DNA from 2 places in the Hominiventricola sp. genome. Region 1 is predicted to be linked to the other one. Evidence: predicted binding sites of a transcription regulator. Region 1 holds the regulator's gene; the other holds the start of a gene.
The links. The regulator NrdR, encoded in region 1, represses ribonucleotide reductase genes. The targets are predictions, from matches to a motif close to CACAANATNTTGTG.

Region 1 (15,541 bases):
TACGTATCTTTTGGGGACAGTGCTTACAGGTGGAGAGACAAGGCTTCTGAATGTTCAGGTGAATCATCTGGGAACATTACCGGAACTTTTGGAAGAACTTGGGGCGGATGTGGAGACTGATCCGGGCAATCACTGGATATCCGTAAATATGAACCGTTCGGTCCGTCCGGTTTCCTATCTGACAACAGCTCCATTTCCAGGGTTCCCAACGGATCTTCAGTCAGTGCTTATGGCAGTGCTTGGAAAATCGACCGGTTTCAGTTTTCTGGAAGAGAAAATTTTTGAAGCACGCTTTCAGGTGGTGCCGGAGCTTCAGAAAATGGGAGCGAATATTCAGGCGGGAGGAGCTTTTGCCCTCATCGAAGGGGTGAAAACTTTTTACGGTGCAGACCTGGAAGCAAAAGAATTAAGAGGTGGCGCAGCCCTTGTTATGGCGGCTCTGGCCGCGGAAGGGGTAAGTTCGGTTAGTGGAATGGAATTTGTACAACGGGGCTATGAAGATTTATGTGGGGATTTAAAAAATCTGGGAGTTGTGGTAAACTACTCATAACCTAAGTGATTGAAGGAAAAAACATGGCAGGAAACAGATCAGAAAAGAGATATTGGAAAGGAATGATACTGGCAGGGGCAGTACTGGCGGTGGTTGTGGTGCTGCTTTTGTCCGTGTTTGGCGTTTTTCGGGTACGGGAAGTGACCATTACCGGAAATGAATATTATACAAAAGAACAGGTGGCAGATTTTATTGTAGGAGAAGGACTGCAGCGGAATACACTGTATCTCTACATTCGTTACAATTACATGGAACATCCGGAGATCCCGTTTATTGATACCTTCGAAGTAAAGATCGATTCCCCCAGCAGTATTACGATCCGGGTTTATGAGAAAAACATTGTAGGGTATGTGCAGTATCTGGGAAAAAATGTGTATTTTGATAAAGATGGTATCGTGGTAGAAAGCTCTGACCAGGTCATGGATGGAGTCCCTATGATCAAAGGACTTTCATTTGACAGCCTTACCATGCATCAGGCGCTGACCGTAAAGGATCCGGAGATTTTCCAGACCATTTTGAGAATTACTCAACTGTTGGACAAGTATGATTTGAATCCGGATGAAATACGGTTTGGAAACGGTTCGGAGTTGTATTTGAAACTGGAAGATGTGACAGTGGCATTGGGAACAGGGGATTATTTGGATGAAAAAGTATCACGGCTGAAAAAACTGGAGGCAGATCTGGAAGGAAAATCGGGAACTTTGCATATGGAAAATTATACCGATGAGAGTACTCACATTTCATTGGAAGCATCCAAGTAAAAAAAAGAGAATTCATGCAAAAAAAATCAAATTTATGGTTGCTTATTTACATAAAAAAAGCTATGATATATTGTAAGATTGCGTGGGATACCGTGTTTGAAGGAGGATTTGACCTTGTTGGAAATCATGACGAATGAAATGGAATCTGCTGCGCGTATCATCGTTGTAGGTGTGGGCGGAGCAGGTAATAATGCTGTAAATAGAATGGTAGAGGAACAGATTGGCGGAGTCGAGTTTATTGGAGTCAATACGGACAAGCAGGCACTGAAGCTTTGCAAAGCTCCGACAGCGATTCAGATTGGTGATAAACTGACCAAAGGTCTGGGCGCTGGCGCAAAGCCTGAGATCGGCGAGAAGGCTGCAGAAGAGAGCATCGAAGAGCTGAAAGAGGCAATTCAGGGTGCAGATATGGTATTTGTTACCTGCGGTATGGGTGGCGGTACCGGTACCGGAGCAACCCCGGTACTTGCAAGAGCGGCAAAAGAGATGGGAATTCTGACAGTCGGCGTGGTAACGAAACCGTTTCGTTTTGAAGCAAAACAGCGTATGAATAACGCACTTATGGGTATAGAAAAGCTGAAAGAAGCAGTGGATACCCTGATTGTTATTCCGAATGACAAACTTTTGGAGATCGTAGATCGCAGAACTACTATGCCGGAAGCACTGAAAAAGGCAGATGAAGTACTGCAGCAGGCAGTACAGGGTATTACGGATCTGATTAATCTGCCGGCACTGATCAATCTGGATTTTGCAGATGTTCAGACGGTCATGACTGACAAGGGCATTGCTCATATTGGTATTGGTACCGCAAGAGGTGATGATAAGGCACTGGAGGCTGTAAAACAGGCAATTACCAGCCCGCTGCTTGAGACTACGATTGCAGGTGCAAGCCATGTTATCATCAATGTATCCGGTGATATTTCCCTGATTGATGCCAATGATGCGGCAAGCTACGTACAGGAGCAGGTAGGCGAGGATGCGAACGTTATCTTTGGAGCTATGTACGATGCAACCAACACAGATGAAGTCAGCATTACAGTCATTGCAACCGGTCTGCAGGAGAGTGGTACGAAATCCGTTCTTCCGGGATATCGTCCGGCAGCAGCACAGAAGCCGGCAGCAGGTACAGGGACCGTACCGACTGCAGCAGTAAAACAGAAAATGACCATGCAGCCGCTTCCTGGGCTGAAGAGCTTCAAGAAACCGGAGAGCACTGTGGAAGAGCAGGAGATCAAGATTCCGCAGTTCTTCCAGAAAAACAGATAAGTTTACGGAAAAGTTGTGAAAAACAGCGGACCGTCTATGGCAAGAATACGTGCTGTATCCCTTTCCATAGGCGGTTATTTTTATATGGAGGAAACAAACCATGAATGGAGTACCAATTACAGGACATACAGGATTGACCTGCCTTTTAGGCAGTCCGGTGGCACACAGCGTGTCTCCGGCCATGCATAATGAATCTTTCCGGTATCATGGGCTGGATTATGTATATCTGGCTTTTGATGTGCCTCCGGAAGAATTCGAAACGGCAGTGGACGGCCTGATTGTCATGAATGCAAGAGGATGGAACTGTACCATGCCGCACAAACGGAGCATGTTTGAGCGTGTGAATATTCGTTCCAAAGAAGCGGAACTCATTGGAGCCGTGAACACGGTGGTACAGGAGAATGGTGTGCTGACCGGATACAATACCGATGGAAAAGGTTATATGCGGGCGGTGGAAGATGCCGGATTTAACATTATCGGCAAGAAGATGACCATTCTGGGAACAGGGGGAGCGGCGGCTTCCATTATTGCCCAGGCGGCACTGGACGGGGTATCGGCCGTTGATGTCATCGCCAGAAAAGGTCATTCCTGGGGAGAGACGGAGAAAGTGGTGAATCGCGTCAATGCAGCAACTGACTGCAAAATTCAGATGTTTGAACTGGCAGACGAAGTACAGATGCGAAAGAGTATCGGAGAAAGTGGAATTCTGGTTAATGCTTCTTCTGTAGGTATGAGTCCTCATGAGGATGATTGTCTGGTTCCGGATCCGGGATTCCTTCATCCGGAGTTGATTGTATCAGATGTTATTTATAATCCCCGGAAGACCAAGCTCCTTTCCATGGCAGAGAGCGTGGGATGCCCGTTCTTTAACGGTATGTACATGCTGCTCTATCAGGGAGCCTATGCATTTACCCTGTGGACCGGCAAAGAAATGCCTATCGGTCTTGTGAAAGAAAAGTATTTTACCTAAATCATACCGGGAGGAACAACACATGAAACGAACATTTGGACTGGGGCCAAGCGGAACGGTTATGGGCGAGGGAAGGCCGAAGATCTGCGTGCCCATTGTAGCAGAGACGAAAGAAACTATCCGGGAAAAAGCGGAAGAGATCAGCAAACTTCCAGTGGAAGTAGTAGAATGGCGTGCGGATTTCTATGAGGAAATCTTTACAGAGGGAAAGCTGGAAGAGATTCTTGCCATGCTTCGACAAATTCTGAAATCCCAGGCAATTCTTTATACGTTCCGAAGCGCCGGGGAAGGCGGGCAGAGGACCATAGATAAGGAGACGTACTATCAGCTTAACGAACGGGCAGCAGCCTGTGGTTTTGCAGATCTGGTAGATGTGGAGGCTTTTATGGATGAAACCCGGACGGAAAACCATATTCGAAAACTGGAAGAACTGGGAGTACATACGATTGCATCCAATCATGATTTTGTGGCAACTCCGGCATCGGAGGAAATGCTGCGCCGTTTGAAACGTATGGAAGAGATGGGAGCGGCAGTGGCAAAGCTGGCTGTGATGCCGGGATGTCCGCAGGATGTTTTGAACCTCCTGCAGGTAACGCTGACTGCATCAGAAACGCTGGAAATTCCGGTGATTACCATGTCCATGGGAAAAACGGGAATCATAAGCCGGATCAGCGGGGGGGTGACCGGATCAGCCATTACCTTTGCAGCAGTGGGAGATATATCTGCACCGGGACAGATTCCGGTGGAAAAGATGAATGAATTTCTGAATATCCTGTCATAATTAGTCGCCGGATTTTCCGGCGGCTTTTCTTTGTCATTTTCTGGCGGTAATCCAGTCCATATCTTAACAGTAAACGACAAAATTTCAGAAGCCTTCCTCCTATAATGGTGGCAACCATAAGAAAGAGGGAAGCAAGTGTACTATGAAGTAGATGTGGATCTTCTGTTTCTGGAAAATCTGTGGATGAATATCATCCTGCTATTACTCACGGCATGGTGCTGCAGGCTGCCGGTCATATTCCGGCGGATTCTCCTGTCGGCTGTGTTAGGAAGTGGGGGAGCCTGCGTTATGACTGTATATTCTGCGGCTCTGAGCAGTGCTGCGTATTTCTTTTGCATGCTGGTGCTTTCTGCGGCTATGACAGCCATTGGACTGCCTGGGAAAAAAAGGTTTCTGCTGGCAGCGGTGGGGCTTTATCTGGAAGGATTTGCACTGGGCGGTATCTTACGATTCCTGAAAATGCTGGATCCTTTTGGCGGAACACACATTTGGCTGGCAGAAGGGATAAGTGCAGTGATATTGCTGATTCTGGAAGGATTTCTCAGAAGCCGAAGAAAGAAAGCCAGTCTTTCAAAGGAGACCATGCTGTACTGCGGTGTCAGGAGAATTCAGGTGCATGCCTGGTATGATACGGGAAATGGATTGTACGATCCGTTTAACGGAAAACCAGTCAGTATTCTGGAACAGAGCTGTATGGAACAGCTGCTGGCAGGCAGGGAACAGAAACGGATTCCACGGAAGATTCCTTACCGGACCATTGACCGGGAAGGAGTTCTGGATGTGTACATACTGGATGCCATGGAAATTGGCGGTCCGGAAGAACAGATTCGGATTGAACGGCCAGAGGTGGCCTGCATGCCGGAGAAGATCGGCTCCTGCCAGCTTCTGCTTCACAGAGACCTGCTCCCCTCGTAAGAGGAGGCAATATGATCATCAAAGTTACCATACCCAATCAGATTCAGTTGAAAGTAGCACCGAAACTCAGAAGCATGTTTTTTGCACAGAAAGGGGAAATCCATTATATAGGGGGCGCGGAGATCCTTCCGGCGCCGTTTAATGCAGAGGAAGAAAGCCGGGCGATTATGGGGTTGGAGACGGAGCAGGAAGCCCAGGCGAAAGCCTCACTCATTGAGCATAATCTTCGTCTGGTTGTCTACATTGCCAAAAAATTTGAGAATACCGGAGTGGGTGTGGAAGATCTGATTTCCATTGGAACGATCGGTCTTATTAAAGCCATCAATACCTTTAATAGAAATAAAAATATCAAGCTGGCTACCTATGCCTCCAGATGTATTGAAAATGAGATTCTTATGTATCTGCGCCGGAACAGCAAAATAAGGATGGAAGTGTCCATTGATGAACCGTTGAATGTGGACTGGGATGGCAATGAGCTTTTGCTATCAGATATTCTGGGAACAGATGCAGACATTATTTACCGCGATCTGGAAAATGAAGTAGAGCGGAAACTTCTGCGGAAAGCTTTGGAGAAACTGTCCGGAAGAGAAAAAAAGATTATTGAACTCCGTTTCGGATTGAACCAGCCGGCAGGACGGGAAATGACTCAGAAGGAAGTGGCAGACCTTATGGGAATTTCCCAGTCCTATATTTCAAGACTGGAGAAAAAGATCATCAGCCGTCTGAAAAAGGAAATTGTAAAATACGAGTAAAATGGATTATTTTAAATAACCGCGCATGGTTTTTAGGGCATTTTTTTCCAGACGGCTCACCTGGGCCTGGGAAATATGGATTTCTTCGGCAACTTCCATCTGAGTTCGGCCTTCAAAAAAGCGAAGATTGATAATATGGTGTTCCCTGGGGGTAAGCTTTTTCATAGCTTCCGTCAGGGAAAGATTCTGTACCCAGTTTTCTTCTTTATTTTTCTTGTCACTGATCTGATCCATCACATACAGAGTATCACCGCCTTCCGTGTAGACCGGATCATAAAGACTGATGGGACTTTGTATGGCATCCAGAGCGTAGACAATCTCTTCAGCAGGAATGTCAATGGCTTCGGCAATCTGCTGAATAGTGGGTTCCTGCGAGGATTCCCGGGAAAGCATCTCTCGCGTATAAATGGCTTTGTAGGCGATATCCCGGAGGGAGCGACTGACCCGGATGCTGTTATTATCCCGAAGATACCGCCGGATCTCACCTATGATCATGGGTACTGCATAAGTAGAAAAGCGCACATCCAGCGTGCAGTCAAAATTATCAATGGCCTTCATAAGCCCAATGCATCCGATTTGAAAAAGATCGTCCGCATTTTCGTTACTGGAGGAGAAGCGTCTGATAACGCTTAAGACCAGACGGAGATTTCCTTTGATGTACAGTTCACGGGCTTCTTTATCCCCTTTCTTAATTCGCTCAAATAAAAGTGTTTTTTCTTCATTGGTGAGAAGCGGAAGTCTTGATGTGTTGACTCCGCAGATTTCCACTTTATTCATAACCATGGGACCGCCTCCTGCAAGTTTCGGGTTTGTTAAAAAGGATTTCCCAAAACCATATGGTTATGCAAAAGAATTGGGTTAATGCCAGAATTTTCTTGGGGCGAGTATTTCTTCTATGCAGACTTCCACCAAAATGATATCGGGACCGATCTGACAGATTTTTTTCCATGGAATGACATATTCCTGATCTGGTCCCAGAAGTCCGCAGAGGCGAAAAGGTCCTGGCACCACGATGGCACAGATGCAGCCGTTTTTTGGATCCAGAACCAGGTCACTGACTCTTCCCAGCCGTTTGCAGTCGCAGCGGTTTATGACATCTTTTTCTTTTAATTCACAAAAATGCATGGAGATCAAAACCTTGTTTTTAGTGTCAGTTTATGCGCTGGCGTTCGTTGACATTCTCTTGGTTTCTGGTATATACTGGACGAAAGAAAAAAGGAGGGATTCTCACATGAAATGTCCGTTTTGCGGAAAAGATAACACCAGAGTCATTGACTCAAGACCTGCGGATGACGGAGATTCCATTCGACGCAGAAGAGAATGCGATGAATGCCACAAGCGGTTTACCACTTATGAAAAAGTGGAGACGATTCCCATGATTGTGATTAAGAAGGACAATAACCGGGAAACCTATGACCGTTCTAAGATAGAAGGCGGTGTATTTCGGGCCTGTCACAAGCGTCCCATTTCCACAGCCCAGATCGAAGCCATGGTGGATGACGTGGAGGCGTGCATTTTTAATAAAGAAGAGCGGGAGATTTCCAGTGAGAAGATTGGGGAGCTGGTCATGGAAAAATTAAAGGACCTGGATTCCGTTGCTTATGTGCGTTTTGCATCTGTTTACAGAGAATTCAAGGATGTAAACACGTTTATGGATGAATTAAAGAAGATTTTGGAATAGAATATGAAAAAAATTCTTATAAAATAGTTGAAATGATCGTGGAAGTATTATAAAATGAGTTAAAGTGAGGGGATTGTGCTATCCCCTTTGTAACATAAGGAGGACGAACATAATGATTTCAGCAGGAGATTTTAGAAATGGTGTTACCCTTGAGATCGAGGGCAACGTTTATCAGATTTTGGAGTTCCAGCATGTAAAACCGGGTAAAGGTGCTGCATTCGTAAGAACCAAGCTTAAGAATATCATCAACGGCGGTGTGGTTGAGAAGACTTTCCGTCCGACTGAGAAATTCCCGGCAGCACGTATTGACCGTGTAGACATGCAGTATCTGTACAGTGATGGAGATCTGTATCATTTCATGAACGTAGAGACTTTCGACCAGATCGCACTGAACAGCGATGATGTTGGAGATTCCCTGAAGTTCGTAAAAGAGAACGAGATGGTTAAGATCTGTTCTCATAACGGAAATGTATTTGCAGTAGAGGCTCCGCTGTTTGTAGAGCTTGAGATTATTGATACTGAGCCGGGATTCAAAGGTGATACTGCTACAGGTGCTACTAAACCTGCAACTGTAGAGACTGGAGCAGTTGTAAACGTACCGCTGTTCGTAGAGCAGGGCAACAAGATTAAGATTGACACCAGAACCGGTGAATATCTGTCCCGTGTATAAGGAAAACTGAGAAAGAATTTTCTGAAAGACCTGGATGAGAATCCGGGTCTTTTGACAGGAGGAAAAGAAAGTGAAAGAATACGGCGTAAACGAGCTCCGGAGAATGTTTCTGGATTTCTTCGAGAGCAAAGGCCATCTGAAAATGAAGAGCTTTTCACTCGTTCCGCATAACGATAAGAGCCTTCTTCTGATTAACTCTGGTATGGCACCTCTGAAGCCTTACTTTACAGGAGCAGAGATCCCGCCGAGACGACGGGTAACCACCTGCCAGAAATGTATCCGTACAGGTGATATCGAGAATGTAGGAAAGACCGCACGTCACGGTACCTTTTTTGAAATGCTTGGTAACTTTTCTTTTGGAGATTATTTTAAAGATGAAGCAATTCACTGGTCCTGGGAATTCCTGACTGAGGTGGTCGGACTGGATCCGCAGAGATTATATCCGTCTGTATATCTGGAGGATGATGAAGCATTTGACATCTGGAATAAAGAGATCGGTATTCCCAAAGACCGCATTTTCAAATTCGGCAAAGAAGATAACTTCTGGGAGCATGGCGCAGGCCCCTGCGGTCCCTGCTCTGAGATTTACTATGACCGTGGAGAAAAATACGGCTGCGGCAAACCGGGCTGTACCGTAGGATGTGACTGTGACCGTTACATGGAGATCTGGAACAACGTATTCACCCAGTTCGATAATGACGGACACAACAACTACACGGAGCTGGTACAGAAGAATATCGATACCGGTATGGGTCTGGAGCGTCTGGCAAGCGTTGTTCAGGACGTAGATTCCATTTTCGATGTAGATACGGTTCGTGCACTGAGAGATAAAGTATGTGAGTTTGCACACTGTGAATATCATAAGGATGATGTAAAAGACGTCTCTATCCGTCTGATTACCGATCATATCCGTTCCGCAACTTTCATGATTTCCGATGGTATCATGCCGAGCAATGAGGGACGCGGTTATGTACTCCGCCGTCTGATCCGCCGTGCAGCACGTCACGGACGTCTTCTTGGAATTGAAGGAAAATTCCTTGCAAAACTGTCTGAGACCGTGATTGAGGGATCTAAAGACGGATATCCGGAGCTGGAAGAAAAGAAAGAGTTCATTTTTAAAGTTCTGAATCAGGAAGAAGATAAGTTCAACAAGACCATCGACCAGGGACTTTCCATTCTGGCACAGCTGGAAGAGGAGATGAAGACAGCCGGTGAGAAGACTCTGTCTGGAGAGAATGCATTCAAATTATACGATACTTACGGATTCCCACTGGATCTGACAAAAGAGATCCTGGAGGAAAAAGGTTTCGCTATTGACGAAGACGGATTTAAAGCATGCATGGAAGAGCAGCGTACTAAGGCCCGTTCTGCCCGTGAGGTGACCAACTACATGGGAGCAGATGCGACCGTATATGATGAGATCGATGCAGCTGTTACCAGTGAATTCACCGGATATGACCGCCTGACTGACGAATCCAAAGTAACCGTTCTGACCACGGATGCGGAGATCGTGGAAGCACTGACTGACGGTCAGGTAGGAACCATCTTCACGGAGAAGACTCCGTTCTATGCTACCATGGGTGGTCAGGAAGGAGATAAAGGTATCATTACCTTTGGCGACGCGCAGTTCCAGGTAGAGGATACCATCAAACTGCTGGGTGGTAAGATCGGCCATGTAGGACGTATGACCAAAGGCATGATCAAGACCGGCGATGTGGTTACTCTGAAAGTAGACGCTGCAGGCCGTGCAGGCACTTCCAAGAACCACAGTGCAACTCATCTGCTGCAGAAAGCACTGAAGACTGTTCTGGGAAGCCATGTTGAGCAGAAAGGTTCCCTGGTAACTCCGGACAGACTTCGTTTTGACTTTGCTCACTTCCAGCCGATGACTGCTGAGGAGATTGCAGAGGTAGAGAAACTGGTCAATGAGAAGATTCAGGAAGCTCTTCCGGTAACGACTCAGGTTATGGACATCGAGGAAGCAAAAAAGAGCGGTGCAATGGCATTATTTGATGAGAAATACTCTGAGAAGGTACGTGTAGTATCCATGGGAGATTTCTCTAAAGAGCTGTGTGGTGGTACTCATGTAGCAAATACCAGTGCAATTACTGCATTTAAACTGGTATCCGAGTCCGGCATCGCAGCAGGTGTACGTCGTATTGAGGCACTGACCGGTGACGGCGTATTCAAATATTATAAAGAGCAGGAAGAAGAGCTTGCAAAAGCAGCAAAACTTCTGAAGACCGCTCCCCAGTCTGTATGTGAGAAGATCGAACATCTGTACAGCGAGATCAAATCCCTGCAGGCAGAGAATGATGCTTTGAAGAGCAAAGCTGCCAAAGATGCACTTGGCGATGTTATGAATCAGGTGCAGGAGATTAAAGGGGTCAAACTTCTGGCTGCGAAACTGGAAGGTGTGGATATGAATGGTCTGCGCGACTTAGGTGATCAGCTGAAAGAGAAGCTTGGCGAAGGTGTGGTTGTACTGGCATCTGTCAATGATGGTAAAGTAAACCTGATGGCAACCGCCACTGATGAGGCCCAGAAGAAAGGCGCTCATGCAGGCAACCTGATCAAAGCAATTGCCGCACTGGTAGGTGGCGGCGGTGGTGGACGTCCGGGTATGGCACAGGCAGGAGGAAAGAATCCGGCCGGTGTAGATGATGCCATTAAAGAGGCTGCAAAAGTAGTAGAAAGCCAGATTAAATAAAAAATGCAAAAAAACAGAAAAAACTGTTGACAAAACGGGATAAGGTGCATATAATTTTAGCAGTGCAATAAAATACCCAGACAGTTGTATTCTGCACAATACACAACTGGAGGGAGGTTAGGTGTGATACTATGTCAAATGTAATCGTTAAAGAGAACGAGACTTTGGATAGCGCATTGCGTCGTTTCAAAAGAAACTGTGCAAAGGCTGGAATCCAGCAGGAGATTCGTAAGAGAGAGCATTACGAGAAGCCGAGCGTAAAGCGTAAGAAAAAATCCGAAGCAGCTAGAAAGCGTAAATATAATTAAGGATTGTGCAGTGATGCCTTGACTGTAAAGTCAAGGCATTTCTTAGTTAATGCGCTGCCGGCAGAGAATTTCGTAATAGAGATTTTTATTTATAAAGCCAATCAAGAAAAGTACAGGAGCAAAAGAATGGGGGACTTTTTTACAGCGCTGACCAATAACAAAGTGTTGGTCTGCGGAATTTCAGGCTGGGCCATTGCCCAGGTGCTGAAAACAATGATTTATGCAATGCTCCACAGGGAGATCCGTTGGGAGCGCATGGTCGGGGATGGAGGTATGCCAAGTGCTCATTCGGCGACTGTCAGTGCCATGGCCACATCAGCAGGAATTCTTTATGGGTTTGGCGGCTTTGAGTTTGCGATTGCCTGCATGATGGCAATTATTGTCATGCATGATGCCATGGGCGTCCGTATGGAGACTGGAAAACAGGGCAAGATCCTAAATGAAATGATCGATTTTTTCCGTACCGAAGGATTCGTGGAAGCCTTTAAGAAAAACGATAAGATGTACGAGTTCTGGGAAGCAAGTCTGAAAGAATTTGTTGGACACACACCGCTGCAGGTTGCAGCAGGATGTATTTTGGGAATCTGTGTGGCCTGTCTGATGCTTATGTAATATAAATAGAAGATGACCGAAGCCGGAAAATCAAAAAGGTTTTCCGGCTTACTTTATGCATATTTTTCTGCTTTTTTACTACACATAGAGTAAAAGAACTATGAGGTGATACTCTGAAAATGTGGAAGCGGGCGGCAGCATATCTGATGATATTGCTTCTGGTATTAAAGCCTACAGCTGTATGGGCGGCGGAAGATCAGAAGCAGGAAGAGACGGAGGTACCGGAGGAAAGCCGGACACAGGAAGACCGGGAATTAAATCAGGTGGCGGCAGAGGTGTCGGCACCCCATGCGCTTTTGATGGAAGTTTCCACAGGAACGGTACTGATGGAAAAAGCAGCGGATGAGAAAGTCCATCCGGCCAGTGTGACGAAAATTATGACCCTTCTTCTCATTCTGGAAGCACTGGAGGATGGGAAAATTGCGCTGTCTGATATGGTGACGGTATCGGAACATGCGGCATCCATGGGTGGTTCTCAGGTATATCTGGAACCGTATGAAAAACAGACGGTTGAGACCCTTCTGAAATGTATTGCAGTAGCGAGCGCCAATGATGCATGCGTGGCCATGGCAGAGCATATCAGCGGCAGTGAGGGGGATTTTGTAAAACAAATGAATGCCCGGGCGGAAGAATTGGGCATGTCAAATTCCCATTTTGTTAACTGCTGCGGTTTGGATGCAGAGGAACATTTGACAACGGCCAGGGATGTGGCACTTATGTCCCGGGAGCTTTTACGAAATCACCCGCAGATTCACGAATATTGTACGATCTGGATGGAAAATATTACCCACCAGACAGCAAGAGGATCCTTTGAATTTGGATTGACTAACACCAATAAACTGATCCGGCAGTATGAATATGCGACCGGCCTGAAGACTGGTTATACCAGCGTGGCGGGATTCTGTGTGTCTGCCAGTGCCAAAAAAGAGAATATTGAGCTGGTTGCTGTGATTATGGGCGGTGCAGACAGCAAAAGCCGTTTTCAGGATGCGGTGACACTTTTGAACAGCGGGTTTGCCTGCTGCAGCCTTTATACGGATGAGAACAGGGTTGCTTTACCGAAAATCCCGGTAAAAGGAGGCGTAGAGGGACAGGTCGAACTTCAATATGCAGATGAATTTTCTTATGTATCTACAGATGGGAGCAATTTGTCCCAGGTGGAGCGGGTGCCGAAGCTTCCGGAAGAGGTAACGGCTCCGGTGGAGAAAGGTGACAGGATCGGCAGCATGGTCTATGTGCTGAACGGCAGAGAGATTGGTTCTACGGAACTTCTGGCGGCGGACACGGTGGAACGGGCTGCTTACGGAGACTACATAGGTCAGGTGTTCCGCATCTTTTTGTTGTAAACCAATTGCAGAACTGCCGGAATTTATGCTATGATAAACTTTATGGAAAAGAGAAGAAAACTGGAGACAGTACGATATACGATTAAAAGTGAAAAACTGCCCCGGAAAATGCGTCCTCTGAAACTGGTTATGCTGGCGGATCTCCATGACCGGTTATGGGGGGAGCATCAGCAGTTTCTGGCAGATAAAATAGAAAAATTGCAGGGAGACCTGGTGCTGTGTGCGGGAGATATGCTGATTGCGGAAAAACATGCAGCCATGGATCATGCGGTACAGCTTTTTGAAGAATTAAAGAAGCGAAAGATTCCGGTAATCTGTGGAAATGGGAATCATGAGTCACGTATGCGGCAATGCCCGGAAACATACGGAACGCAGTATGAAGTTTACAGCCGCAGACTGACAGAGTGCGGCGTGAAAATTCTGACAGATGAGTCCATGGATTTTTCCTGGGGAGGGCAGAAAATCCGAATTTATGGATATGAGCTTCCACTTTCTTTTTATAAAAAGTTTCGGCAGCCGCCTTTTGAAGGACAGGATCTGCGGGAAAAATTCGGAATACCTGATCCTGAAGTTTTTCATATTCTTCTGGCACACAACCCGGTTTATTTTGATACTTATGCAGCATGGGGGGCAGATCTGACACTTTCCGGACATCTGCATGGAGGCATTATAAGAATCCCGGGAATTGGAGGATTGATTACACCCCAGGCCCAGCTGTTCCCAAAATATGACAGAGGACTGATCTCCGTCAATGGAAAATATATGGTAGTCAGTGCGGGACTGGGAGAACATACAGTGCCCATCCGTATTTTTAATCCACCGCAGCTGATTTTGATTACCGTGGAAGGAAACGCATAGAAAATGGCATTGTCGGTAAAGATTGAGAGCTTTGAAGGTCCGCTGGATCTTCTGCTCCATCTCATAGATGTAAATAAATTCAATATTTTTGATATTCCCATTGTGGAGATTACAGCGCAGTATATGGAATATCTGAAAGCCATGGAGACGGAAGACTTAAATGTCATGAGTGAATTCCTTGTCATGGCGGCCACCCTTCTGGAGATCAAGGCGAAGATGCTGCTTCCGGCTGAAGTGGATGAGGAAGGCGAGGAGATTGATCCCAGAGAGGATCTGGTACAGAAACTGCTGGAATATAAGATGTACAAATATATGTCCTATGAGTTAAGAGACCGTTTGTCGATGTCGGGACATGCTCTTTATAAAGGTCCTACGATTCCGGAGGAAGTGGCAAAATACGAGCAGCCCGTGAATCTGGAAGAATTGGTAGGGGATCTGACATTAACCCGGCTGAATGCAATTTTTCAGGGACTCATGCGGCGCCAGACGGAGAAAATTGACCCGATTCGAAGCAAATTCGGGCGGATTGAGCAGGAAGAAGTCAGTCTGGATGAGAAGATGGTTTCTGTCAGGGAGTATGCAAGCCAACACAGCACCTTCCGTTTCTCTTCGCTTATGAAGGAACAGAAGGGAAAGATTCAGATGATTGTAACATTTCTTGCAATTTTGGAACTTATGAAGACAGGAGAGCTTCTGGTAGTACAGGAGCAGTTGTTTGACGATATGTTGATTACCTCACAAATTTGATGAGGCGGGAGGATACGGATTTGGAGCTGGAAAAGATCGAAGCGGCGGTGGAAGCCGTGTTATTTGCCATGGGAGATGCAGTAAGCGTGGACAAACTTGCCGCTGCCATTGGTCATGACACAGAGACGACAAGAAAGCTGGTGCATCAGATGATGGACCGTTATAATAGCCGGGAGGGCGGACTGGAGATCATTGAACTGGAGGATTCCTTTCAGCTCTGTACCCGGAAGGAATATTATGATACGTTGATTAAGGTGGCAAAACAGCCGAAAAAATATGTGCTGACGGATGTGCAGCTGGAAGTATTGTCTATTGTGGCATACAAGCAGCCGGTGACCCGTCAGGAGGTGGAGAAGATCCGAGGTGTGAATTCTGATCATGCCCTGAACCGTCTGGTGGAATATGGACTGGTAGGGGAAGCAGGACGTCTGGATGCACCTGGACGCCCGATTCTCTTTGGAACGACGGAAGAATTTCTGAGAAATTTTGGCGTACGTTCTACGGAGGAGCTGCCGTCTATTCAGCCGGATCTGATGGAAGAGATGAAGAGCGAGGCAGAGGAAGAAGTACAGTTGAAACTGAATCTTTGACAGTTAACTTCCAGGAAAGGTTCC
Region 2 (15,541 bases), on a different contig from region 1:
GATCACCTCAGAAAGCTGATCCTCGGTGATGCCTGCCTCTTTCAGGATCTCCGGATCATACTTTTTCGTATGGGTATTCAGAAGTCCTGTTCCAGAAGCCAGGCACTCGGTGATGATCCGCTTACCGGTCATCCGGTAGTTGTTGTATGTACCCTGCCCGAATATATAATGCCTGCTTAAATCATAGCCCTTCTTTTTCAGAAGAAGCAGCTTAAAGAACGGATAGATGGCATTGACCATACATCCGGTCTTATTGTAAAACCATTTTACATACTCCGGATCTTCCCGGAGTTCCTTACACACCTCCGCAGCCCCGGTGTAGGACCACAGATAGACCGGTGTCACAGGCTTCATATCCTGATCGCACAGGAACAGGCTGTGCCAGGTACCGCTCAGAGAAATCATGGAAATCTCATGGCCCGCTGCCACTTCTCTTCCCAAAGCGATCATCTGTTCATAGACATTATCCGCCTTGTGCATCGTCACATCTTCGTAGTTACCGGTGTACGCCCGCGATTTCACATCAAATTTTCCGGTGTCTGTATCATACAGCATCGCCTTGGCTGATGTGGTACTGGCTTCCAATACCAAAATGTTCATATTCCCTCAACCTTTCTACAATCATTTTAATTTATAATATTTTTTATTCTTTAAAAAAAATTTTTTCTTTATCAAACTCAATTTTATTATAGAATTGTTTTGGGCATTCTGTCAACAGAATCTGTTCAATTTTCTTGATTTTAAACAGATTATACAAGCACTGTATATCAAAACATTTTTTCCACCTTCAACACCCGCATGATCGTCTTCTTTGTGTTATTATAATGGATATTGATGGCGATCTTCAGCGCCTGTTCATCCTTTTCACAGATAGCATCCAGCATCTGACGGTGCTCCATCACCCCGGCCACATCCTTCTCCCGGGACTGCCTCTGGAACACATAATTGGAATATACGAAAGGATTGATGCTCTTGTAAACATCCAGAATCTTCCGGTTGCCAGTACATTTCAGATATAATTCATGGAACTTATAGTCATACATGTAATTTTTCAGATACTGCTCCAGGGAAGCATTTTCACCGATATCCGCCACAATCTCCAGATGTTCTTCCACATTCTTTCGCATCTCTTCCTGGAAGATCCGGTTGCTGGCCACTGTATCGATGACTTCTTTTGCATAGTAGAGATCCATCATCCTGCGGATATCAAAAATCTCTCCTGCTTCATCCGGAGAAAACTCATGTACCTTCATGCCCTGTCTCGGATAATTGTCAATGACGTGCTCCGTGCAGAGTCGGTTCAGTGCCAGCTTCACCGGTGTCTCACTGACGCCGTAACGGGCAGACAGCTCCTTCGTCTTGAGCTTCTGTCCCGGCAAAAGCACATGCCCCACAATGTCCCTTCGGATCTGCTCATAGATGGTATCCACCAGCGTTTCTTTTCCGTTTTCTATCTTTCCACTTGCCATTTCTTTTCTGTCTCCATTTCTTTCAATACTACTTTTCTATAATGTACCATAAAATTCATAAAATCAGCAACCATTCCCTTGCATTTTATGTCATCATCTTTTTATTTTCTGCTAACATTTCAAAAAATCATGACATGCCGGGATCCGCCGGAAGCTCCTCCCCATCTGCCGCCGAGGTGGCCAGATGGTCGCACCGCTCGTTGTATGCATGCCCTGCATGGCCCTTCGGGAGTTTGACAGTTAAATATTAGAAAAATCACTGCCGGTCTTATAAAGCCTGTATTTTTTTGTCAAATTTTCCGAAATTATACGTGCGCTTTTATACGCTTTGTTGTATGATATATATGATGTCACAAGGAGGTGTCACATTTGTATATTTCAATCACAGGCAGTGTAAATAACAAAGATGTATATATTAAACGTTCCTACAGATATTGATTTTGGAAAACGTATCCGTACTCTGGGGGAAATTAAAAAAGTTTTAGCAAAGACCAAAAAGTAGAAAAAACACCATGAAAATCTGACAAAGCAGAAAACCCGCCAAGCCCTGTATTTACTGGGTTTAACGGGTGTTTTATATCCATTTAGCTGCAAAAGTCAGGGTATTATACCATTGCGGGGCATGGTTTGCAAATGTAAAAAGGGACTGCAGTTTTAAACCGCAGCCCCCATTTCTATTATTCCTGCCTATTCTTCTTTTTTCTGTTCTTCCTTCTTCTGCTTCCGTCTCTTCCGGATCTTCTTCACTGCCAGTACCACTACTATAATGATCACCGCCCAGACGATGAGGATTGGCAGGGAACCAAGTATCACGATAACGAATCCCCTCATATCTCTGCCCACGGTATAAAGGCTGTCGCCAAACCGGTCTTTGATTTCTCCGAAGAAACTCTTCTCTCCCGTATCGGTAACCCGTTCCACTTCATCCACATCCACGTTGACGGTACTGTAATCAATCTGGTTATCCAGCATGCGAAGCTGGCTTCCGTAATTTTCCAGTTCATACCGGACATCAGAAAGCTTGCTCTCAATGGCCAGCAGATCTTCCATATTTTCCGCCTGGGAAAGTAGTTCCAGCAGTCGCTCCTGCTCGGTCTCCAGTGCTTTCTTCCGGCTTTCCACATCCACATACTGGAGAGTTACATCCTCTACAGATTCATTTTTCTGGGTTACGTTTCCGAGTTCACCCACGATATCCACAAACTGATCCAGCTGATCTGACGGAATCCGGATGGTGTAGCTTGCATACCTGGTACTCTTATAATAATAGCTATTACCACTGATCGAGGAATTTTCAATATAACCGCCCAGCTCTGTAGTTTTTGCGCTTAAATCGCTTAATACCGAATCAAATTCCGTGGTCTGTAAGGACAGATAAATGGTACGAATCAGTTTCCGTCCGTTCTCAACTGTAGACTCCAGTCCATTTTCCGAGGTAACACCACTTCCACTGTCCATGGCAGTTTCTTCATAGGCATCTTCTGTCATACTCGCATCATACTGACTGCCCGCATAAGCCGTGTCCATGGCAGCACTGCTTTTCGAAACAGCACTTTCCGTCGTCATCATGGACTTGCTGCCACAGCCTGCCGCTAATAACATCATGCCTGCCAGTAAAAACGCCAATACTCTCTTCTTCATACAATCCCTCCTTTACTGTCCGGAGGCTTCCGCTGCCTCCTGTTCTTCCATTTTTTCTGCAAATACTTCCTCAAATGTAAATTCTGCACTTACCTGCTGACCATCTACATAAGCAATCACCCGGTATTCCTGCGCGCCATAGTCAATATCAAAATCTGACAGATTGATTTCCATATCGATCGCCATTTTCCCTTCCAGATTTTTCCAGGTTCGCTGTTCATACTGTTTGTGTGGAATGACATACCAGGTAGATCCAATCTGCACTTCGATGTCATAACCATCCAGATAACGCACCGCATTTTCGCTGGTATTTCCAATGGTCAGCACCATCGTCGTATTCTCTTCATCCTGTACCGGACAGTTGACAAGCGTGGTCACTTCCTCCAGATGTTCAGGAACGTCCTGCTGCACTGCCGGATAAATCAGCTTACCGCAATAAGACACACCTTCCTGAGACGGGTCATTAATCTCTCCTTTACTCCACTCTTCTTCCAGCGGCGAGATCTCTTTCGCTCCGGCATCCGCCTGATCCGCTGCCGCTTCTTCCTGCGCCGCCGCTTCTGCACTTTCTTCCGTTGTCATGACTTCTTCCTCGTCTTCTGCTGCACTCTCTTCTAACATAGCATCATCATAAGCAGAAGTATCCATAGCGGTTTCCGTCTTCGCACTTTCTGAAGCAATTTCTGAATGAAACAGATCTTTTACGTTCCATACCAGGAATCCTGCCACCAGAAAAATCAGTACGGTTGCTGCCATCTGTCCATACCGCGGCGAGAAATGTCTGCGGATCTCCCTTTCTTTTCCTTTTCGCGCCGCCTCTTCCCCGTCATTCAACAGCTGATCCATCTTTTCTTCAAACGATTCTGAAAAGGTGTGGCTTCTTGCGATTTCCCGTTCCGGAGGCACAAAACTTAAATCTTCATCCAGGCATTCTTCTAGTACACGGGTCAGTAATTTTTCTGCCTCTGCTTTCTTCTCTTCCTGCCTGCTCAAGCTTTCTGCACCTCCTTTCTGATCATGTCCTGCAGTTTTTTCCTTGCCCGGAAATATCGGATATTCACATTTTTCGCTGAGATTCCCAGCACATCCCCAATCTCCGCATCCGACATCTGGTACATAAATTTGTATTCAAATACAGTACGGTATGTATCGTCCAATTCCAGGACACAGGATACCAGCCGGTGATAATTTTCCTTCGTCAGATACTGATCCAGCATATCACCGCCGCTCTGCTTTTCTCCATATGCTTCCGGAAGTTCCGACTCCGGCAGCTTCTTCCGCAGAATATCCACTGCTTTACTTCGCACAATGGTTGCCAGAAAATTCCGGGTTCGGTCACTGTGAACTTCCTCTACTTTGTCAAGATGCCTGGTCAACGCCAGAAAAGTCTCCTGCACCGCGTCCTCTGCGAGATGGGCATCCTGCAGCTTCTGATTTGCCACATACCACAGAAAATGCCGGTACTGGTAATAAATCTCTGTAAATTTCTGTTGTTCCTCCGGATCTTCCAGAAGTGTCAGAAAGAAAAACATATCGTATCCTCCGGTAAATGCATTTACATAAATAGAAACGTAATTATTTTTTATTTTACTACACTTCTTCCGGAAAATCTTCTGAATTTCTCTTAAATATTCCTAAAGCCGGGTTCTTTTTTCAAAAACCCGGCTTTCACAACATGTTGATTCATTTTTAATCCAAAGTTACCGTCTGGGGCATGATAAATTCCACACATCCCATGGAACCCGGTGCTACGTCATACTCGTTGAAGCAGATTACCACATGGCCTTCTGCATTTACGTAGAAATCCTGATCTTCTGCGATCTTATCGAAATTCCACTCCGGTACATCCGGATCATCCAGCCAGTACTTCACGGTTTCGTCTGCTGCCATCTGCGCTCTCATCTGCTCCTTTACTTCTTCGCTGATAGTATTCACATAATCGTCTCCGCACAGATCTTTGAGGGTCAGCTCTTTTCCGGTCAATTTATCTACCGTGTAATGTTTGTGCTGCTCATAACCACTGCCAGCTCCCTGATAGAGAATGAGTTCCAGAGAGAAAAGTCTGTCATTGTCTGTCAGAACCTTACTGTCGATATAAATATCCTGATAACCTTCTTCATTTTTCATACTCTCTTTGAACTCATCAATAAGCTTGTTGGTTTCTTCCTCAATATCAAAATTGATGGCATCTACGGTCGCTTTTGCCTGTTCTACAGTACCCTGATCTGCAGCTTCTCCATCTCCGGTATTCTGCGTTTCCACCTGCGGCACTTTTACATTGGCCATATTCCGTTCTTCATCCACCTGATATTCTCTTATGGTTGTGATTTTAAACAAATTTCCCAGAAGCGGAATCTGCTGCATGGCTGCCGCTGCTGTCTGGCTCGTATTGGGAAGAACCAGCACAATGGCCAGTACCGCTGCTGCACTTGCACATGTTTTCCACAATTTTACTTTTTTTACTTTTCTCTTTTCCATTTTGGCTCTCTCTATAGATGCTTCCATCCGTTCTTTCATATTCTCAGGCACTTTAATTTCCTCATACTCCTTTTTCCAGTTTCCCATATTCCACCCCTCCTGTTTCCATATATTTTTTTAATTTATCCATAGCCCGATAGAGTCTGCTCTTCACTGTATTTACATTAAGTTCCATGATTTTTCCAATGTTATCGATCTTCTCTTCTTCAAAATAACGAAGCACTACAATCGCTCTTTCCTGCTCATCCAGTTTATCAAGGGCTCTCTGAAGATCAATATCTTCCACCTGGTCTTCCTGACCCTGTTCCGGTAAACTTTCCATATCCACGGATGTCAGTTTATTTTTCTTTAAGAAGCGCAATGCCTCATTTATCACAATTTTACAAATCCAGGTATCCACATATTCCGGCTGTTTTAAAAGATCACTTTTCAGGATTGCCCGATAAGCACCTTCCTGAACGATATCCATCGCATCCTGCTCACAGAATACATAGCTGTAAGCCATTCTATAATATTTTTCATAATTCTTTATCAGACACTCATGCACAAGAGCCTCTTTTTCTGAAGCTTTCATATTTATCTCCTCCTTTCATTTTCTTTTATCTATTAGACCACATCTGGTTGAGAAAAGTTTCAAAGTTTTATAAAAAATGCCCTGATTTTTCTTTCCTAAAAAATCCGAACATTTTGATTTTGCTATATCAGTATTTAAGCTAAAAGTTCTAATAAATCCAATGGTTTTTCCAGCAATACTTCCGCGCCATTTTTCTGAAGGATCTCCCGGTCTGTGTAACCCCAGCAGGCTGCAACAGCGCCAAAGCCCATGGCTTTTGCAAATTTCATGTCCGTATCACCATCTCCCACGTAAAGCACTTCCTCCGGTTTTACCTGAAGTGCTTCGCATGCCATATAGCCTACCTGCGGGTCTGGCTTTAATGGACGGACATCATTATTTCCCCATACTTCTGCAAAGGGAATATCTGAGCAGAAATGATCAGCGATCTTCAATGCATTTCGCTCCACTTTATTGGTAATAATGGCAAGCTTCAGGCCGCGTCTGCTCAATTCCATCAGCATCTCTTTCATTCCTGGATAAAAGCAGGTTTTATCTGCGCAGTGAGTACGGTACCAGGTCAGATGAGTCTGCACCGCCTGCTCACGCATTTCCGGTGTCCGATCCGCCAGAAGCGCTTTGTAAATATCACGGACTCCTCCGCCAGTCAGCGGTTGAAACTCTTTATAGGTAATTCTGGGATGTCCGGCCATATCCATGGCATGGTTAACGGCTTCCAGCATATCCAGCACCGTATCCAGTAATGTTCCGTCCATATCCAGAATGACTGCTTTGATATTCTCATAGGTTCTGTATGTTCCCACTCTTTTTCTCCTTCTGGAAGCTTATACCCGGATCTTTGTTCCTTTCTGGTCCCGGCTTCCATTTTTCAGTTTCTGCAGTGCCACCTCTTTTTCTTTATAAAGAATGTTCCGTTCTTCTCCATCTGCCAATGCATACACCTCTTCCAGATGATCTTTGGCAGACAGCTTCATGGCACGTACACCGATGGCTGCCTTCTTCTTCTCCGGGATTTCTTCTACAGGGAACCGCAGGAAAAATCCCTCCGCAGACTGGAGCACCAGCTGGGTGTGATCTCCCACCAGTCCGGCATAGAGCACTTCGTCTCCTTCATTTAACTTAGTGGCCATACTGGTTCTGGTACGCACATCATATTCATAACCACTGACAGTCTTGGTCATGCCGTATTTGGTTACAAAAAGCATGGTGCCAAGAATCAGATCCTCCATGCTGCTCACGCAGACAATCCGTTCCTGTGCACTGTCAAAATTACTGTAATTATCAATCGGAAATGCCTTGTCACGGAATTTTCCATAGGGCAGCTCCTGTACTTTTGCCGTATACATTTTTCCGGTGTCCGTAAAGAGACAGAGTCGGTCCGTATTGCGGCAGGTGAGTACATACCGGCTCTCACTGTCGGCAGCCTCTTTATTTCTCTCATAGGTGGCTGTATCCACGGTTCTGCAGTAGCCGAAGCGGTCCATAAGAAATACCACCGGCATCTCCTCGATCTTCTTCTCCACATAGACAGCTGCCTGGGCGTTGACAATGTCTGTCTTCCGTTCTTCTCCATAGGATTTCTTATAACGTTCCAGATCTGCAATGATCACTTTCTGCATCTCGTCGTAGTTATTGAGGATCTCGGAATAGCGGGCAATATTTTTCATGGTCTGATCATGTTCTTTCATGAGAGCCTCGATCTCCAGACCAATGAGTTTATAGAGCCGCATTTCCAGAATCGCCGTTGCCTGACGTTCCGTGAAACGAAGTTTCTCTGCCTGCACTTTTGACTGCTCTGATTTAAAACGGATTCCTTCCGTCGCACCGCTCATGAGACAGCCTTTCGCCATCTTCAGATCCCGGCTGCCCCGTAAAATCTCAATGATCAGATCAATCACATCACAGGCCTTAATGAGGCCTTCCTGAATTTCTTTCTTATCCAGCTCTTTATTTAACAGAGTTTTATATTTTCTCGTGTTCAGCTCAAACTGGAAGTCAATGACTTGATCGAAGATCTGGGTCAGACCCAGTGTCTCTGGTCTTCCGTCTGCAACTGCCAGCATATTCACACCAAACGTATCTTCCAGCCTTGTTTTCTTATAGAGCATGTTCGTGAGCTGCTCCGTGTCAGCGCCCTTTTTCAGTTCCAGAACGATCCGGATACCTTCCTTGGAAGACTGGTTGGTAATATCCACGATGTCTGTAGTCGTTTTGCTCTCCACAAGGCTTCCGATATCGTTTAAGAACTTTCCGATATTGGCTCCAATCATGGTGTAGGGAATCTCCGTAATCACCAGCTGCTCTTTCCCGCCTTTTAGTTTCTCCACTTCAACACGACCTCGGATCTTGATTTTTCCTGCACCGGTCCGGTAAATCTCCGGAAGCTCGTCTTTATTTACCACGATGCCGCCTGTGGGGAAATCCGGTCCCGGCATGATCGTGAGCAGATCTTCCACGGTCAGTTCCGGGTTCTTCATATACGCTTCCATGGCATCGATGGTTTCTCTTAAATTATGAGACGGGATGCTGGTGGACATACCAACTGCGATTCCCTCGGCCCCATTGATGAGAAGATGGGGAATTCTCGCCGGAAGCACTCCTGGCTCTTTCTCTGTTTCATCAAAGTTCGGCACAAAATCCACAATGTCTTTATCAAGGTCTGCCAGCAGGGCTTCCTCGCTGACTTTCTGAAGACGTGCTTCTGTATATCGCATTGCTGCGGCACCATCTCCCTCGATGGAACCAAAATTTCCATGGCCGTCAATGAGAGGCAGTCCTTTCTTGAAATCCTGGCTCATCACAACCAGCGCTTCATAGATGGAGCTGTCTCCGTGGGGATGGTATTTACCCATGGTATCGCCGACGATACGGGCACATTTACGGTAGGGGCGGTCACTGCGGATGCCCAGCTCATGCATATCGTAGAGAGTTCTTCTTTGTACCGGTTTTAAACCATCCCGCACATCCGGCAGAGCGCGGGCTACAATGACACTCATGGCATAGTCGATATAGGACTTCTGCATGATGTCAGAATATTCTGTTTTGATAATCATTTCTTCACTCATGAAAAGTCCTCCTTACACATCCAGCTCTGCGTCAACCGCATTGTCATAAATAAATTTCCGTCTTGGCGGCACTTCAGTTCCCATCAACATCTCTGTTACAGAGGCAGCCAGTCTGGCATCCTCGATCTCCACCAGGCGGAGTCTTCTGTGCTCCGGATCCATGGTCGTCTCCCACAGCTGGGAAGCGTCCATCTCACCGAGACCTTTGTATCGCTGCAGGGTAAACGCACCGGTATGTTTCTTTCTGTATTTTTCCAGGGCCTTGTCATCATAGAGGTATTCTTCCTTGCCTCTCGATGGCATGGCTTTATAAAGGGGCGGCATGGCAATGTACACATGTCCCTCATAGATCAATTCCGGCATAAAGCGGTAGAACAAGGTTAAAAGCAGCGTACTGATATGGGCGCCGTCCACGTCCGCATCGGCCATAATAATAATTTTGTCATAACGAAGCTTCGTAATGTCGAAGTCATTTCCGTATCCTTCGGAAAATCCGCAGCCAAAGGCATTGATCATGGTCTTGATCTCCGCATTGGCCAACACCTTGTCGATACTTGCCTTCTCCACGTTCAGAATCTTACCGCGGATGGGAAGAATGGCCTGATAGGTCCGGTTTCTTGCCGTCTTGGCAGAACCGCCTGCCGAATCTCCCTCCACGATAAAAATCTCGCATTTGGAAGCATCCCGGCTCTCACAGTTGGCCAGCTTTCCATTGGAATCAAAGGAAAATTTCTGTTTGGTCAGAAGGTTGGTTTTTGCACGTTCCTCTGTCTTCCTGATCTTCGCTGCCTTCTCAGCGCAGCCAATGACCGTCTTCAAGGTCTCCAGATTCCGGTCAAAATACCGCTGAATCTCTTCTCCCGTCACTTTTGCCGTGGCCTTGGATGCATCCTGATTATCAAGCTTTGTCTTGGTCTGTCCCTCAAACCTGGGTGCCGGATGTTTGATGGAGATGACTGCCGTCATACCATTTCTGACATCTGCTCCGGTAAAGTTCACATCTTTGTCTTTCAAGACCCCCAGTTCTCTGGCATAGGAGTTGATCACAGTGGTAAAAACCGTCTTAAATCCCGTAATATGGGTACCGCCCTCTGCATTGTAAATATTGTTGCAGAATCCAAGAACATTTTCATGGAACTCATTCACATACTGAAATGCTGCTTCCACAGTGATGCCGTCACTCTCCCCCTTGAAATAGACCACATCATGAAGTGCTTCCTGAGATTTATTCAGATCCTTTACAAATCCTACCAGCCCGTCCGGCTCATGGTATACGATATGTTCTACTTCCGAACCTCTCCGGTCTTCGAAAATGATGGTCAGTTCCGGATTCAAATAGGCCGTCTCATGCATGCGGCTCTTGACTTCCTCTGCCTTAAAACGAGTTTTTTCAAAAATCTCCGGATCCGGCAGAAAGTTAATCTTTGTTCCGGTCTTTCTTGTCTTTCCGATGGTCGGAAGCAGGCCATTGATCAGTTCAATCGTTGGATTTCCTCTTTCATAATGGTCATGATGGATATAACCGTCCCTGGATACTTCAATATCCAGATAGGTGGACAGAGCATTGACCACCGAAGAACCTACTCCATGAAGTCCACCGCTAGTCTTATATACGGAATCATCAAATTTTCCGCCTGCATGAAGTGTCGTAAATACCAGACGTTCTGCTGACATTCCCTTCGCATGCATGCCTACCGGAATTCCCCGGCCGTTATCTGCCACCGTGCAGGAACCATCCTTTTCCAGATACACCTCGATCTGGCTGCAGAAGCCTGCCAGATGTTCATCCACTGAATTATCTACAATCTCGTAAATGAGATGATTCAAGCCTTTGGTAGAAACACTTCCGATGTACATACCGGGACGCTTCCGAACTGCTTCCAGTCCCTCCAGGACAGAGATACTGTCCGCATCATAGGTGCTGCTTTTTGCCATATTTTTCTACTCCTTTATAACACAGCAGAGCCGCAGAAGGATATCGATCTGCGGCAGTTACTGAAATTTTACATTATTTACATGGAAACACGTTCTGCGATTTCCGCCATCTTCGCTTTGTTGAGGCGGGTGTCACCTTTTACTCTGGAATAGGACAGATATCCGTTCATGCGGTCGATCTTGGTCAGATTCCTGCTTCCGCATTTCGGGCAGACCTCCATATCCAGTTCCTGATACCCACAGTCATCGCAGTAGGCCAGAGACAGGTTCACGCCTTCATAAAACCCTTTCTTCATGGCTCTCCGCACCAGAGTACGGATGGCTTCTTTATTATATCCTACCGGATAACGGACATACTGGATCTTTCCGCCATTGCACAGCTCCCAGAACCGTCCTTCTTTGTCCTGTTTCTCGATAGGCGTCATATTTTCCGTTACATGGCAGTGGAAACTGTTGCTCACATACGGGCGGTCAGATACATTTTCCACGATACCGTATTTCTTACGGAACTGTTCAATCTGCAGGCCACACAGGCTCTCTGCCGGGGTTCCGTAGATCGCATAGAGAATACCGTCCTCCTCCTTGTACTCGTTGACCTTCTTGTTAATGTATCTCATAACCTCCAGGGCAAACTCTCCATCCTCACGGATGGATTTTCCATTGTACAGCTCCTGCAGCTCATTAAGGGCAGTGATGCCAAAGGAAGCGGTCATAGGTTTCAGAAGAGGCTTAATCTTATCACCCGGCTTTAAGTGTCCGCCGTAGAAACCACCCTCGCAGTAAGCCAGCGGGTTGGTGGATGCTCTCATCTCACCCAGATAATCATAAGTGCGGATATGAAGGTTTCGGATCATCTCCAGATAGTAGTCCAGCACTTCATAGAAATCCCGGTTCTCAGAACGGGACTGAGCCAGAATCATCGGCAGATGAAGGCTGACTGCACCAATATTGAAACGTCCCACGAAAATCGGCTTATCATTTTCATCCGCCGGCTTCATGCCGCCTCTCTCGTACCAGGGACTTAAGAATGCACGGCATCCCATAGGACTGATGACTCTGCCGTATTTCTGGTACATTTCAGAGATATAACCCTCTCCGCTCATGGACAGCCAGTCCGGGTACATGGTCTTAGAGGAACACTCCAGTCCTGCTTCAAAGACGTCTTCGCAGCATCCGCCTTTTCCGTGAATAGCCTCATCATAGAGGAATACGATCTTCGGGAACAATACCGGTTTTTTATTGCCCGGTTTGCCCTGTCCTCCCTGATGCACCTGAAGGAGGGAAATATTACACATTTTTGCGAATCGTTCCTGTCCAAGACCCATGGTCACGGTCACGAAGGGATAATCTCCTCTGGAAGAACCAACAGTGTTCAGTTTGTATTCAATTCCCTGCCATCCCTGATCAAAATCACGGCGGACTTTGTTCATGGCATATTCTTCTGCCTTTTCCTCTGTGCCTTCCCATGACGGATCGGTATATTTCAGGAATTCTTCCCTGTATTTCTTATAGCTCTTCTCTGCATAGGGTGCCAGCACCTTATCCACTTCCGGCACGGTAAATCCGCCGTACTGCTGGGCTGCGGTACTTAAAATAATGTCTCCCATGACATCGAATGCGGTATCCAGGGTCTTTGGCTCGTTGTACCACACATTACCCATCTCAAAACCGCCAGTAAGCACGCTTGCAATATCAAAGAGACAGCAGTTCATGGTATCCAGACGTGCAGACTGGTCATGAATATAGATATAACCGTCTCTGCAGGCCTGCAGCTCGTTCCGGTTCATGAAAAACTTCCGGTACAGTTCCTTATTCAGCTCATTGAAGATCAGGCTTCTCTTGGTAGCTACCAGAGCACTGTCCGTATTGGCATTACTTTTATCTCCAATGTAGCGAATAGACTGGCTCTTGGTATAAACGTCATCCATCATATGGACAAAGTCTTTTTTATAATTCCGGTAATCCCGGTAGCTCTTTGCCACCGCCGGGTTTACACGGTCGAGAGCACCCTCCACGATATTGTGCATATCCTGAATATCAATATTTTCCTTGCCCAGCGATTCTGCCTGTTCCTGGGCAAATTCACAGATAAACTGAATCTCTGCTCTTGAAAATTTATATAATATACGTGCTGCAGACTTATTCACTGCATTCACAATCTTTTCGACGTTAAAAATCTCTCTTGTCCCGTCTTTTTTGACTACGTATAACATCCGTTCACCCCTACTATATCTTGTGTTTTTTCTCTCTATCAAATCGATATGTTGATTAAAAGTATATACCAACCACTTCGAATATGCAAGTCGCAATGACGCTGAAAACTCTACAAGAATCTTTTTCGAAATTCTGCTATATTTCACAAACTTGAAAAAGAAAGCGCTGCCCTCTTGACAAAGAGAGCTGCGCCTTATCTTTCGCATCCGGTTATTTCATAAACCGGTCAATTGCCTCAGTCAGATCGGCAATGGCTTCCATGTCTCCACATTCCACCGCCTCCACCAGACAATGTTCAATATGGTCTTTTAAAATGACCTTTCCGGTGTTATTGATCGCCGATTTTACCGCAGAAAGCTGAATCAATACTTCGCTGCAGTCCCTTCCTTCTTCCACCATTCTCCGGATGGATTCCAGATGCCCGATAGCACGGGACAGCCGGTTCAGCACTGCTTTTGTATTCGCATGCGTGTGGGTATGTCCGTGAGCATGCGAATGTTCATGCTCATGGGTATGTCCCTGCTCATGATGATCATGGCCCTGCTCCTCGTGCTCGTGGGTATGAATGTGCTCATACACTGTGCCGTCTGGAGCAACATGAGTATGTGTATGCTCTTCTGACATGCCTGTCTCCTCCTTATGGATTATAAGTCACAATTCTTTACGGTTCTCGGGAACGGGATCACATCTCTGATATTGCCCATACCAGTCAGATACATCACGCAGCGCTCGAATCCCAGACCGAATCCGGAATGATGGGTGGAACCATATTTACGCAGATCCAGATAAAAACCATACTGCTCTTTATCAAGTCCCAGCTCGTCCATACGTGCTGCCAGTTTGTCGTAGTCGTCCTCTCTCTGGCTTCCGCCGATGATCTCGCCGATACCCGGAACCAGGCAGTCCATGGCAGCTACCGTCTTTCCATCTTCATTTGCTTTCATGTAGAATGCCTTGATCTCTTTCGGATAATCGGTTACAAATACCGGGCGTTTGAATACCTGTTCCGTCAGATAACGCTCATGCTCAGTCTGAAGATCGCATCCCCAGGATACTTTATAATCAAATTTATCATTGTTCTCTTCCAGAATCTTCACAGCCTCTGTATAGGTTACATGTCCGAACTCAGAGTTCAGCACATGATTCAGGCGGTCAAGAAGTCCCTTGTCTACGAAGGAATTGAAGAAATTCATCTCCTCCGGGGCATTCTCCAGCACATAACGGATGACATATTTGAGCATTGCCTCTGCCATCTCCATATTATCATCAAGATCTGCAAATGCCATCTCCGGCTCAATCATCCAGAACTCAGCCGCATGACGGGTAGTGTTGGAATTCTCTGCGCGGAAGGTCGGCCCAAATGTATAGATATTGCGGAATGCCTGTGCATAAGTCTCACCGTTTAACTGTCCGCTGACAGTCAGGTTCGTCGGCTTGCAGAAGAAGTCTTTGCTGTAGTCTACTTTTCCATCCTCTGTTTTCGGAATGTTGTTAAGATCCATGGTAGTTACCTGGAACATCTCTCCTGCGCCTTCGCAGTCACTTCCGGTGATCAGCGGCGTGTGTACATAGACAAATCCCTGTTCCTGGAAAAATTTATGAATGGCATATGCGGTCAGAGATCTTACCCGGAAGACAGCCTGGAACGTGTTGGTTCTCGGTCTTAAATGGGTCATGGTACGCAGATATTCAAGGGTATGGCGTTTTTTCTGCAGCGGATAATCCGGTGCGGAAGCACCCTCTACCGTTACCTCTGCTGCCTGAATCTCAAAAGGCTGTTTTGCCTGAGGGGTAGCCACCAGTGTGCCTTTCACAATAACGGCTGCGCCCACGTTCAGCTTGCCGATCTGTGCAAAATTCTCCATGGTATCATGATATACCACCTGCAGCGTTTCAAAAAAAGTACCGTCATGAAGCACCAGGAAACCAAAGCTCTTGGAATCTCGGATACTGCGCACCCATCCGCCTACGGTAATCTCTTTGTCAAGATAAGCATCTCTGTTCTTATATAATTCACGAACGGTTATCAGTTTCATTTCTATATCCCCTTCTGTTCATAAAAATTACCGGCGTGTCCGTTGGCATATATGCCCGCCGGTATCTCACTCCTGCAGCACATATAAAAATACATTTCATTCAGGTGCTGCCCATGGCTATCGCCCATT

Region 2: a site for NrdR is predicted at 13,387-13,400, ahead of nrdD (anaerobic ribonucleoside-triphosphate reductase). Genes of this name have one in related genera too.

The regions. Positions count from the first base shown of each region.
Region 1 is NZ_DBLYVB010000001.1:300,842-316,382, reverse strand. It holds gene murA (UDP-N-acetylglucosamine 1-carboxyvinyltransferase) at 1-550, shown strand, start outside; gene ACZMB2_RS01505 (cell division protein FtsQ/DivIB) at 574-1,311, shown strand; gene ftsZ (cell division protein FtsZ) at 1,438-2,577, shown strand; gene ACZMB2_RS01495 (quinate/shikimate dehydrogenase) at 2,678-3,547, shown strand; gene aroD (type I 3-dehydroquinate dehydratase) at 3,570-4,328, shown strand; gene ACZMB2_RS01485 (sigma-E processing peptidase SpoIIGA) at 4,464-5,243, shown strand; gene sigE (RNA polymerase sporulation sigma factor SigE) at 5,255-5,995, shown strand; gene sigG (RNA polymerase sporulation sigma factor SigG) at 6,002-6,778, opposite strand; gene ACZMB2_RS01470 (PRC-barrel domain-containing protein) at 6,854-7,120, opposite strand; gene nrdR (transcriptional regulator NrdR) at 7,227-7,676, shown strand; gene efp (elongation factor P) at 7,789-8,346, shown strand; gene alaS (alanine--tRNA ligase) at 8,417-11,056, shown strand; gene rpsU (30S ribosomal protein S21) at 11,188-11,364, shown strand; gene ACZMB2_RS01445 (divergent PAP2 family protein) at 11,491-11,976, shown strand; gene ACZMB2_RS01440 (D-alanyl-D-alanine carboxypeptidase family protein) at 12,096-13,322, shown strand; gene ACZMB2_RS01435 (metallophosphoesterase) at 13,365-14,180, shown strand; gene ACZMB2_RS01430 (segregation and condensation protein A) at 14,184-14,927, shown strand; gene scpB (SMC-Scp complex subunit ScpB) at 14,948-15,517, shown strand; gene ACZMB2_RS01420 (D-alanyl-D-alanine carboxypeptidase family protein) at 15,521-15,541, opposite strand, start outside.
Region 2 is NZ_DBLYVB010000030.1:729-16,269, reverse strand. It holds gene ACZMB2_RS12845 (gluconokinase) at 1-600, opposite strand, end outside; gene ACZMB2_RS12840 (GntR family transcriptional regulator) at 768-1,469, opposite strand; partial or broken gene ACZMB2_RS12835 (ribonuclease HI) at 1,597-1,695, opposite strand; gene ACZMB2_RS12830 (DUF4349 domain-containing protein) at 2,157-3,110, opposite strand; gene ACZMB2_RS12825 (immunoglobulin-like domain-containing protein) at 3,123-4,103, opposite strand; gene ACZMB2_RS12820 (RNA polymerase sigma factor) at 4,100-4,642, opposite strand; gene ACZMB2_RS12815 (RsiV family protein) at 4,800-5,675, opposite strand; gene ACZMB2_RS12810 (sigma-70 family RNA polymerase sigma factor) at 5,650-6,162, opposite strand; gene ACZMB2_RS12805 (HAD family hydrolase) at 6,297-6,965, opposite strand; gene ACZMB2_RS12800 (DNA gyrase/topoisomerase IV subunit A) at 6,987-9,227, opposite strand; gene ACZMB2_RS12795 (DNA gyrase/topoisomerase IV subunit B) at 9,240-11,162, opposite strand; gene nrdD (anaerobic ribonucleoside-triphosphate reductase) at 11,240-13,375, opposite strand; gene ACZMB2_RS12785 (metal-sensing transcriptional repressor) at 13,587-14,000, opposite strand; gene asnS (asparagine--tRNA ligase) at 14,021-15,412, opposite strand.